2 regions of the Kitasatospora sp. NPDC054939 genome follow, and region 1 is predicted to be linked to the other one. Evidence: riboswitches for the same ligand, from Rfam matches in the RefSeq annotation. Region 1 holds a riboswitch; the other holds the start of a gene.
What was found. Region 1 has a riboswitch for ZMP and ZTP ahead of ACWGB8_RS03370 (phosphoribosylaminoimidazolecarboxamide formyltransferase). Riboswitches for the same ligand answer to the same signal wherever they lie in the genome.

Region 1 (5,342 bases):
GGCGTGGGAGGCTCCGCAGGCCGGACCGGTGGTGGCGGTGTGGGCGGGGAAGCCGGCCGCCCGCAGGACACGACGGGCGCCTCGGACGCGAGCAGGCGGCAGGACACCGTGGCCGCGCACGCGGGCGGCGGCCCGGGGCAGCCCGCCACGGGGGTGTCGTCCTCGGTGCGGGTGGTGACGGCCGTCGCGGGGGCGACCTCGGTCGGCGGGGATCTGACGGTCCATCACCACCATTGTGGCCTGTCCGGCGAGATGGTACGGAGGGCGGGAGAGGGGGAGGTGGTGGGCCGGCCGATCGGCGAGTGGGACCCGCACGACCTGGAGGTCCATCCCGCCGCCCGGGCCGCAGCCGGGGCGGGTGCACGGCAGGAACGGGTACTGCCCGGCTACGTCCCGCGTGCCCACGACCGCGACCTGGCCGAGGCCGTACGGGAGGCGGCGGCCGGGCACAGCCGGCTCCTGGTGCTGGTCGGGTCGTCGTCGACGGGCAAGACGCGGGCGTGCTGGGAGGCGGTGCGCCCGCTCGCCGAGGAGGGCTGGCGGCTGTGGCACCCCTTCGACCCCACCCGGGCCGAGGCCGCGCTCGCCGATCTCGCCCGGGTCGGGCCGCGGACGGTGGTGTGGCTGAACGAGGCGCAGCACTACCTCGGTGATCCACGGGTCGGTGAGCGGGTGGCTGCCGCGGTGCACGGTCTGCTGACCGATGCCGGTCGCGGGCCGGTTCTCGTGCTTGGCACGTTGTGGCCCCAGTTCGCCGGAGAGTACGCCGCGTTGCCTGTCGCGGGTGGGGCGGATCGGCACAGCCGGGTGCGGGAGTTGCTCAGCGGTCGTACGGTCGCGGTTGCGGAGGTGTTCGACGCCGCCGCACTGGCTGCCGCGAGGGTCCTGGCGGGGCGGGGGGACGGGTTGCTCGCCGATGCCCTGGCCCGCGCCGACGCCGACGGGCGGGTCACGCAGGACCTCGCCGGTGCCCCGGAGTTGCTGGTGCGCTACGAACAGGGCACGCCCGCGGCCAGGGCCGTGGTGGAGGCGGCGATGGACGCGCGCCGTCTCGGCGCCGGCCTCCACCTCCCACAGGCCTTCCTCATCGACGCCGCCGCCGACTACCTCACCGACACCGACCACGACGAGCTCGCTGACGACTGGGCCGAGCAGGCATTCGCCGAACTCGCCCGACCCGTCCACGGCCGCCAGGCACCCCTGCGCCGCGCCGCTCTCCGTCCGCGGCGCCGACCACCCGGCACCCCGCCACCGCCCACCGACACGGATTCCGCGGGGCCGGGAACGTCGGGGTCGGGAACGTTGGGGCCGGGAACGTCGGGGCCGGTGTACAGGCTCGCCGACTACCTTGAGCAGCACGGTCGTGCGTCCCGCCGGCTCCTGTGTCCGCCCGCGTCCTTCTGGCACGCCGCCTTCACCCACCTCGGCCCCGACGACCTCCACCGCCTCTCCGAGGCCGCCCGGGCTCGGCAGCGCCTCCAATGGGCCCACCATCTGCTCAACCGCGCCGCCCGCGCCGGCCACCCCGAAGCCCTCTACAGCCTCGCCGTGAGACTGGATCGGGACGGGGACCGGGAGGGTGCCGAAGCCCTGTACTGGCGGGCCGTCGATGCCGGCGACCCCTTTGGTCTGCACGCTCTCGCCTGGGTACGGGAGGCGGCCGGGGACCGGGAAGGTGCCGAAACCCTGGCCCGGCGGGCCGCTGACGCCGGCGACCCCTATGCCTTGGCCGGTCTCGCCCGGATACGCGAGCAGGCCGGGGACCGGGACCTGGCCGAAGCTCTGGCCCGGCGGGCCGCCGATGCCGGCGACCCCTATGCCGTGGACGGTCTGGCCCGGATACGTGAGCGGGCGGGGGACCGGGCAGGCGCCGAAGCCCTGTACCGGCAGGCTGCCGCCGCCGGCGATCCGTATGCCCTGCATCGCCTGGCACGGATGCGGGAGCGGGCCGGGGAGCGGGAGGGCGCCGAAGCCCTGTACCGGCAGGCTGCCGACGCCGGCTACCCCCGTGCCCGGTACAACCTCGCGCGGATGCGGGAGGAGGCCGGGGACGGGGACGGTGCCGAAGCCTTGTTCCGGCGGGCTGCCGATGCCGGTGCCCCGGACGCCTTGCATCGTCTCGCCTGGATGCGGGAGCGGGCCGGGGATCGGGAAGGAGCCGAGGCCCTCGCCCAGCAGGCCGCCGGTGCCGGCTACACCGATGCCCTGCACGACCTCGTGCGGATGCGGGAGGAGGCCGGGGACCGGGAGGGTGCCGAAGCCCTCGCCGGGCGGACGCTCCGGGCCGGCCACCCCCGCGCCCTCCGCAGCCTCGCCTTGATGCGGCGGGAGGCCGGGGACGGGGAGGGTGCCGAAGCCCTGTTCCGGCAGGCGGCCGATAGCGGAGACCCGGACGCCCTGTACCGCCTCGCCCTGATGCGGGAGGAGGCCGGGGATCGGGAAGGAGCCGAGGCCCTCGCCCAGCAGGCCGCCGGTGCCGGCAACCCCAATGCACTCCACGACCTTGCCTGGATACGGGAGTTGGCCGGGGACTGGGAGGGTGCCGAAACCATAGCCCGGTAGGCCGCCGACGCCGGCCACCCGGACGCCATGGACCGTCTTGCCCGGATGCGGGAGGAGGCCGGGGGCCGGAGCGGCGCCGAAGCCGTAGCCCGGCAGACCGCCGGCGCGCAGCACGGCACTGTCTCGCCCGGTTCGGTGTGGTGGAAGTACGGGCTGGATCCCGACGGCACTCCCACGCGCCCGTGGCGGTAGCCGCCGAGTCGCCCGGCCGGTTCGGATGATCTCCCGACCGATGAGATGCGCCCGGCCGGCACACGCACCAGATGCCCTGTCCCGGTGCCGGGCCCCTGCAGGTGAGCAGGCCCGGCCGGACCTGCTCACCTGCGGAAGGCCCCGGTTCCGCTACCCAGACCGCCCGGTCCTGCGGCAGGGCGAACGCCCGGTCGCGGCCCTGCAATCGGCCGCCCCGATACCCGGCCGCGGCCCTGCAACCGGCCGCCCCGAGGCCGGCCGTGGTCCCTGGTGCCCCTTCCGCTGCCGCGAGTGCGGAACCATGTGCGAAACCAGGTGTGGGCTCCTGCGGGTAGCATCGTGTCCGGTCGCGACTGGCGAGGGTGGAGAACCACCGGGGAGCGACCGTGTTCCCGCGTGAGCGTCGACCGCCTGGGCGCCTGCGTCAGTGATGTTCCCGCTGACGAAGGAGGCTATGACGTGGATCTGCGCTATGGGATCAACCCGCAGCAGGTGGCTGCTTCTACCGCGCCGGTGCAGCTCGGCCGGTTGCCGGTCCGGGTGTTGCAGGGCAGCCCGTCCTACATCAACATGCTGGACGCGCTCAACAGCTGGCAGCTGGTGCTGGAAGCGAGCCGAGCTCTGAACCGGCCGGCCGCGGCCTCCTTCAAGCACGTCTCGCCCGCCGGTGCGGCCGTGGCGGGACCCGTTGATGACGTCACCGGCGAGCTCTACGGCATCGACCGCGACAGTGTCGGTGCGCTCACCAGCGCGTACCTGCGCGCCCGCGACGCCGATCCCAAGTCCTCCTACGGCGACTTCGCCGCCGTGTCGCACCCGGTCGACACCGAACTCGCCGAACTGCTGTCCCGCGTGGTCTGCGACGGCGTCATCGCCCCCGGCTACGCCCCCGGCACCGTCGCGACGCTCAGCAGGAAGAAGAACGGCCGCTTCCTGGTCATGGAAGCGGACCAGGCGTTCACACCCCCGCAGCACGAGGCACGGGAGGTGTTCGGCCTGCGGCTGTCCCAGCAGCGCGACGAGGTGAGGTTGTCCACCGCCCTGCTGGACAACGTCGTATGCGGCACGCTGCCGACCACGGCGGCCGAGGACCTCCTGCTGGGCCTGGCGGTCCTGCGCTACACCCAGTCCAACTCCGTCTGCTACCTGCGTGGTGGGGCGACCCTGGGCATCGGTGCCGGCCAGCAGTCCCGCGTCGACTGCACCCGCCTGGCGGGCGCGAAGACCGACACCTGGTGGCTGCGGCGCCACCCCGCCGTCCGTGCGCTCTCCTTCCAACCGGGCACCCGGCGCCAGGACCGCATCAACTGGCAGATCCGCTACATCGAGGGCGACCTCACCCCGGACGAGAGCGCACGCCTGTCGACGGTCCTGTCCGCACCCGCACCCGAGTTGACCGACGAGCAGCGCAGGCAGTGGCTCGCGGGACTGGCCGAGGTGGCCTTCGTCTCGGACGGCGCCCTGCCGTTCCGCGACAACGTCGACCACGCCCACCGGCACGGCGTTGCCTACATCGCCGAACCGGGCGGATCCATCCGATCCACCGACGTCGAGGATGCCTGCCGCGAGCATCGGATCGCTCTCATCCGCACCGGACTCAGGCTGTTCCACCACTGAGGATCCCGATCAGGTCCCCGCTCCACCCGGCGGGGACCCGCCGGGGCCCTGCTGCCCGCCGGGCCTCCACCCGGCCTTCGAGGCTCTGCCGGCCCCGATGCCGGAGCGCCGATCCCGAAATATCAATGATCAGTAGGAGACCCGTTCATGCATGATGACGGGATGAACCGTAGCGACCAGCGCTTCCACGTCATCGTGCTGTCGAACTTCGCGAAGGGCTTCGACAAGTACGCGTTCGCCTACGGGAAGGCGGGCATCCCGGAGAGTACCTACCCCGACCGGTTCCACCTGCTGACCCGTGCGGAGTTGGGTATCGGCATCGGCAAGGCGCGACGCCTGCTGGACCGTCTGGCCATTCCGGGCGACCGGCTGCTGGTGCTGGAAACCGCGGTGGACCCCGACGCGCTGGTGCCCAACGTGTCGACCGGCCTCGGCATGGAACTGCACGAGCCCCGCGTCCGGTTGTCGGCCGTCCACGAGCTCGACCAGGTGGGCGACGACGAGTTCACGCTACGCCCGACGACCGTCGAGGATGCGATGGCGGCTTCCCTTCACCTGCACGGATCGGCACTGCGTCGCTACGCCGACATGCGACCGCGCTCGGTTTCGATTCTGCCGGTCGCTTCCGCCTGCCAGGCCCGGTGTTCGTTCTGCTTCTCCGCGGCCTCGATCTCCACCGACCAGGCGCCGGCACGCGTCCCGTGGGACCTGGTCGGCCCGTGGCTGGAGCGCGCCCGTGCGGCGGGTGCCGAGCGTGCGGTGATCACCGGCGGCGGGGAGCCCACGCTCATACCGTTCGATCAGCAGCTGAGGCTGGTGTCCGCCTGCTCGGCGGCCTTCCCGAAGGTCGTCCTGATCACCAATGCGCACACTCTGGCGAAGGGCACGCACGCCGACCGGGCCGACCGACTGGCCGCGCTGGGCTCCGCAGGCCTGAGTGTGCTGGCGGTCTCCCGGCACCACCAGGACGA
Region 2 (5,342 bases), on a different contig from region 1:
GTTCGGGTAGGCGAACGGCAGCACCGGCAGCTCCTTCATCACGGTCCGCTCCAGCGCGTACAGCTCCTTGGCCTTCTCCTTCGGGTCGCCGATCCCGTTGATCCGGTCGATCTCCCGGTCGACCGCGGCGTTGCGGTAGCGGGCCGAGTTCAGGTCGCTGTTGGCCCGGCCGTCGAAGGAGAACGGGATCAGCGTGGAGGGCGTCGGCCAGTCGACCGAGCTGGTCTCCTCGAACAGGTCGTACGGCGAGTCGGGGCGGTGCGCCTCGTCCAGCAGCGCCTTGGGGTCGACCGGCTTGGGCACGATCGTGATCCCGGCCCTGGCGAAGCCGTCCACCAGCACCTGCGCCACCCGCTGCCCGTTGGGCGTGTTGGCGTAGGCGTAGGTGAGGCTCGCCGGCGGCTGCGCGGCCTTGGCGAGCGCCTGCTTGGCGGCCTCCGGGTCGCCGTCCGGCTTGGCCGGGTACAGGTCGTACTTCTGCCAGTCGACCAGCGCCGGCGAGCTGAGCGTGCTCGCCAGTTCGCCGACCCGGCTGCCGCCGAGCACCTGGCGGGCCTGCTGGCGCGGGTACGCCAGGTGCAGCGCCCGGCGGACCTCGACGTCCTTCACCCGCTCGTTGTTGATCACCAGCTGGGTGACGAAGGCGCCCTGGCGGCCCGTCACCACCAGGTCCCTGGCCTTCGGGTCGGTGTCGACCGTCTGGTACAGCTCGGGGGAGAGCTGGGTGGCGACGGTGGTGGCGTCGGCGCCGCCGTCCCGCCCGGAGAGGATCTCCTGGTTGATGTTGAGCGCCTCCTTGCCGAAGGTGAAGACGAACCTCTCCGGGTACTGGCTGCGGATCGGGTCGGTCTCCGGCTTCCAGTGCGGGTTGCGCTCCAGCACCAGGCGGGTGTTCTGGACGTGCTCGGCGATCCGGTACGGGCCGCTGGCGAACGGCAGCCGGTCGTAGTCGGTGCCGGTGTCCTTGTCCTTGCGCACCGGCGAGGACGAGGACTGCGCCGCCATGTACGGCACGTCGGCCTGCGGCTGCGGGAAGCGGAGGACGAGGGTGCGGTCGTCCGGCGTCTCGATCGCGGCGAGGTCGCCGTCCTGCGGGCCGCCGTACTTCTTGCGCGCCGCCTCGTAGCTCGCCTCGCCGGTCAGCCACTGCGGCCAGTACGGCGGGCCGACCTCGTAGCCCTTGCCGAAGCTGCGCTGGATGCCGTACTTGACCTGCTGGGAGGTGATCGGCTGCCCGTCCTCCCAGGCGACGCCCTGCTTCAGCCGGTATGTCCAGGTGCGGCCGCCGTCCGAGGGCTGCCCGGTGTCGGTGGCCAGGTCGCCGACCAGCTTCGCCTTCCCGTCCACCACCTGGTACTGGGTCAGCTGGCGGCCCCAGAGCAGCGAGGTGTTGTACGCGGCGCCGGCGTACACCTTCTGCGGGTCCAGGTGGCGGAAGTCGGTGGTGTTGTACACGTTCACCGTGCCGCCCGGGCGGGCCCCGGGGACGGCGGGTGCGGGCCCGGCACTGTCCTTCTCGGTGCCGAGCGCCGCGGTCAGCGGCGAGGTGTCCTTCGGGGCGGCGGTGCCACCGGGGCCGCCGGTGCCCGCGCCGGCCGAGCAGGAGGTCGCCAGCAGCGCGGTGGCGACGACGGCGAGGGACGGTTTGATCCAGCGCATGGCGAATCTCTCCCTGCCCCGGGCATCCGGGGCGATCAAGGTGGAACCGTGGGAACGGTGCGGAGGGGGTGCGGATCGGGGGCGGCGGGTCCGGTGGTGCGGGGCGCGGACCGCTCAGCGGGAGGCGCGGGGGTCGAGTGCGTCGCGCACCGCGTCCCCGAGCAGGTTGAAGGCGAGCACGAAGACCAGCAGGGCCACGCCGGGGAAGGCCATGTACGTCGGATCGGCCCGGAAGACCTCGGAGCCGCGCGCGATCATCCGGCCCCAGTCCGGCACCGGCTCGGTGATCCCCACCCCGAGGAAGGACAGCACCGCCTCGGAGGCCACGAACGCCGGCACCGCCATGGTCGCGTGCACCAGCAGCTGCGCCCGGACATTCGGCAGGAGTTCGCGCACGACGATATGGAATCCGCCTGCCCCCTGGGCCCGTGCGGACTGCACGAAATCCCTTTCCCGGAGCGACCGCACGGAAGCCCGCAGGGAAAGCGCGAGCGGAATCCAGCCGAACGCCGAGAACACCAGGATCAGCACCAGGAACTGCATCCACTCCGGTTCGGCGGTGCCCGGGTCGACCAGGCGGGACTGGATCACCGGGCTCAGCGCGAGCAGCAGGAGCAGGGTCGGGAAGGCGAGCAGGACGTTCGAGAGGAAGCCGAAGAGCCGGTCGGCGAGCCCGCCCAGGTAGCCCACCGCGACCCCGGCCAGCACCCCGAGCACGGTGGTGACGGCCGCCGCGGCGAAGGCGATCAGCAGCGAGGTGCGGATGCCGTACAGCAGTTGGGTGAACACGTCCCGGCCCAGGCCCGGCTCCAGTCCGAACCAGAAGTCGCCCGAGATCCCGCCGTTCGGCAGCACCGGGAGCCCGCCGTCGCTCAGCAGCCCGGGAGTGTTCTGCCCGTAGTGCTCCACCGGGTTCTTCCCGTACAGGGCGGAGATCGGCGGGGCGGCCAGGGCCAGCAGCAGGAAGGCGGCCACCACGGCGAGGGCGGCGGCGCCGACCCGGTCGCGGCGCAGCCGGTGCAGCACGGTGCGCAGCGGGCCGTGCGGGGCGGGTGCCGGGGAGGCCGGGGAGTCCCCGACGGGCGCTTCGACCGATTCGACCACTGCCATGCGAGCCGTACTCCCCGAATTCTCCGCCGCCCCGTGGTGCGGGTGCGCCGACGTACATTTCCGGACGGCCATTCCGGGGGTTTCCCGGAGGGCCGACGGACGTCATTGGATCGGATGCGCCGGGAGTTCCGCAAATCATTCGGAGGAGTGCTCGGCGGAATTGTTTCGGCTGCGCCGACGGCTTCACGGTGCGGCAATACTGCCGTTGCACAGGAACGGGCATAACGCCGCAAAAGTCGTGTCATGTCCGCCGCCGTCCCGCATGGTGAGATCTCCGCCACAGGACCCGCCGCATTGGTACGATCCGCATGGGCCGCGACTGGCGCGCAGGGATGGAATCGACCATCGGGAAGCGGCCCCGTGCCGAATCACGTATCAGTTGCCGTGCGCCTGGGCCGTCCGATCCTCCGCAGGAGACCGTCATGGCCGAGCACCCCACCGCACCCGCGACCGGCGCCCCCGCCGCCCCGCACACCGCCGCCGACGCCGCGGCCAACACCGCCTTCCGCAGCGCCCTCGACGTCGTACGCGCCGTCGAGCCCCGGATCGCCGACGCCATCGGCCGCGAGATCGCCGACCAGCGCGAGTCCCTCAAGCTGATCGCCAGCGAGAACTACGCCTCCCCGGCCGTCCTGCTCGCCATGGGCAACTGGCTCAGCGACAAGTACGCCGAGGGCACCGCCGGCCGCCGCTTCTACGCGGGCTGCCGCAACGTCGACACCGTCGAGTCGCTCGCCGCCGAGCACGCCCGTGCCCTCTTCGGCGCCGAACACGCCTACGTCCAGCCGCACTCCGGCATCGACGCCAACCTGGTCGCCTTCTGGGCCGTCCTCTCGCAGCGCGTCGAGAGCCCGGCCCTGCAGCGGGCCGGCGTCCGCAACGTCAACGACCTCGGCGAGCAGGACTGGGCCGAACTGCGCGCCGAACTCGGCAACCAGCGGATGCTCGGCATGTCCCTCGACACCGGCGGCCACCTCACCCACGGCTTCCGCCCCAACATCTCCGGCAAGATGTTCGAGCAGCGCAGCTACGGCACCGACCCGGCCACCGGCCTGATCGACTACGACGCCCTGCGCGCCACCGCCCGCGAGTTCCGCCCGCTCATCCTGGTCGCGGGCTACTCGGCCTACCCGCGGCTGGTGAACTTCCGCCTCATGCGCGAGATCGCCGACGAGGTCGGCGCGACCCTGATGGTCGACATGGCACACTTCGCCGGCCTGGTCGCGGGCAAGGTGCTCACCGGCGACCACGACCCCGTGCCGCACGCCCACATCGTCACCACCACCACCCACAAGTCGCTGCGCGGCCCGCGCGGCGGCATGGTGCTCTGCACCTCCGAACTCGCCGAGTACGTGGACCGCGGCTGCCCGCTGGTCCTCGGCGGCCCGCTCTCGCACGTGATGGCCGCCAAGGCCGTCGCCTTCGCCGAGGCCCGCCGCCCCGAGTTCCGGCAGTACGCCCGGCAGGTCGTCGACAACGCGAACGCCCTCGCCGAGGGCCTGCTGCGCCGCGGCGCCCGCCTGGTCACCGGCGGCACCGACAACCACCTGGTGCTCGCCGACGTCACCGGCTACGGCCTGACCGGCCGTCAGGCCGAGGCCGCACTGCTGGACTCCGGCATCGTCACCAACCGCAACGCCGTCCCGCAGGACCCCAACGGTGCCTGGTACACCTCCGGCGTCCGCCTCGGCACCCCCGCCCTCACCACCCGCGGCCTGGGCGCCGCCGAGATGGACGAGGTCGCCGACCTGATCGACACCGTGCTGCGCGGCACCTCCCCGGCGGCCGCCGCCAACGGCGCGCCCTCCAAGGCCCAGTACGCCCTGGACGCCGCGCTCGCCGAGAGCGTCGCCAAGCGCGCCGCCGACCTGCTGGCCGGCTTCCCGCTCTACCCGGGCGTCGACCTGTCCTGACCCCAGGCCGGGGCGCACCGGACACCGCCCGGTGCGCCCCGCCGTCGGTACGGCAGCGACGTGCACGGCGGACCGGTGCGCCCCGCCGTCAGTACTGCAGCGACTTGTACTGCAGGAACTCCTCCAGCCCCGCCCGCCCCAACTCGCGCCCCAGGCCCGACTGCTTCCAACCGCCGAACGGCGCAAGCGGGTTGAAGCGCCCGCCGTTGAGGTCCACCTGCCCGGCGTCCAGCCGTCGGGCGAACCGGGCCGCGGTGTCGGTGTCCGCCGCCCACACCCCGGCCGCCAGACCGTAGTCGGTGCCGTTGGCGATCTCGGCCGCGTGGTCCTCGTCGCGGTAGGCGAGCACCGCCAGCACCGGCCCGAAGACCTCCTCCCGGGCCACCGCCATGCCGGGCGTGACATCGGCCAGCACGGTCGGCCGCACGTAGAAGCCGACCGGCGTCTCCACCGGCGCCTGCGCCCCGCCCGCCACCAGCCGGGCGCCCTCGGCCAACGCCCCGGTGACGTACCCGCGCACCCGCTCCCGCTGCCGGGCGTTCACCAGCGGCCCGATCCGGGTCCGCGGGTCCGCCGGGTCGCCCGGCACGTACTTGGCCGCGGCCGCGGCGGCCAGCGCCAGCGCCTCCTCGTACCGGTCCTCGTGCACCAGCAGCCGGG

Region 2: it holds a riboswitch for ZMP and ZTP, as region 1 does, so the genes downstream of both, ACWGB8_RS00955 (glycine hydroxymethyltransferase) here and ACWGB8_RS03370 (phosphoribosylaminoimidazolecarboxamide formyltransferase) in region 1, are expected to answer to the same signal.

The regions. Positions count from the first base shown of each region.
Region 1 covers NZ_JBSGXP010000006.1:13,635-18,976, reverse strand. Annotated here, with positions in the region: gene ACWGB8_RS03375 (SEL1-like repeat protein) at 40-2,562, shown strand; ZMP/ZTP riboswitch at 3,094-3,178, shown strand; gene ACWGB8_RS03370 (phosphoribosylaminoimidazolecarboxamide formyltransferase) at 3,214-4,371, shown strand; gene ACWGB8_RS03365 (radical SAM protein) at 4,534-5,342, shown strand, end outside.
Region 2 covers NZ_JBSGXP010000002.1:43,685-49,026, reverse strand. Annotated here, with positions in the region: gene ACWGB8_RS00965 (ABC transporter substrate-binding protein) at 1-1,659, opposite strand, end outside; gene ACWGB8_RS00960 (ABC transporter permease) at 1,774-2,769, opposite strand; ZMP/ZTP riboswitch at 3,075-3,172, shown strand; gene ACWGB8_RS00955 (glycine hydroxymethyltransferase) at 3,192-4,682, shown strand; gene ACWGB8_RS00950 (aldehyde dehydrogenase family protein) at 4,771-5,342, opposite strand, start outside.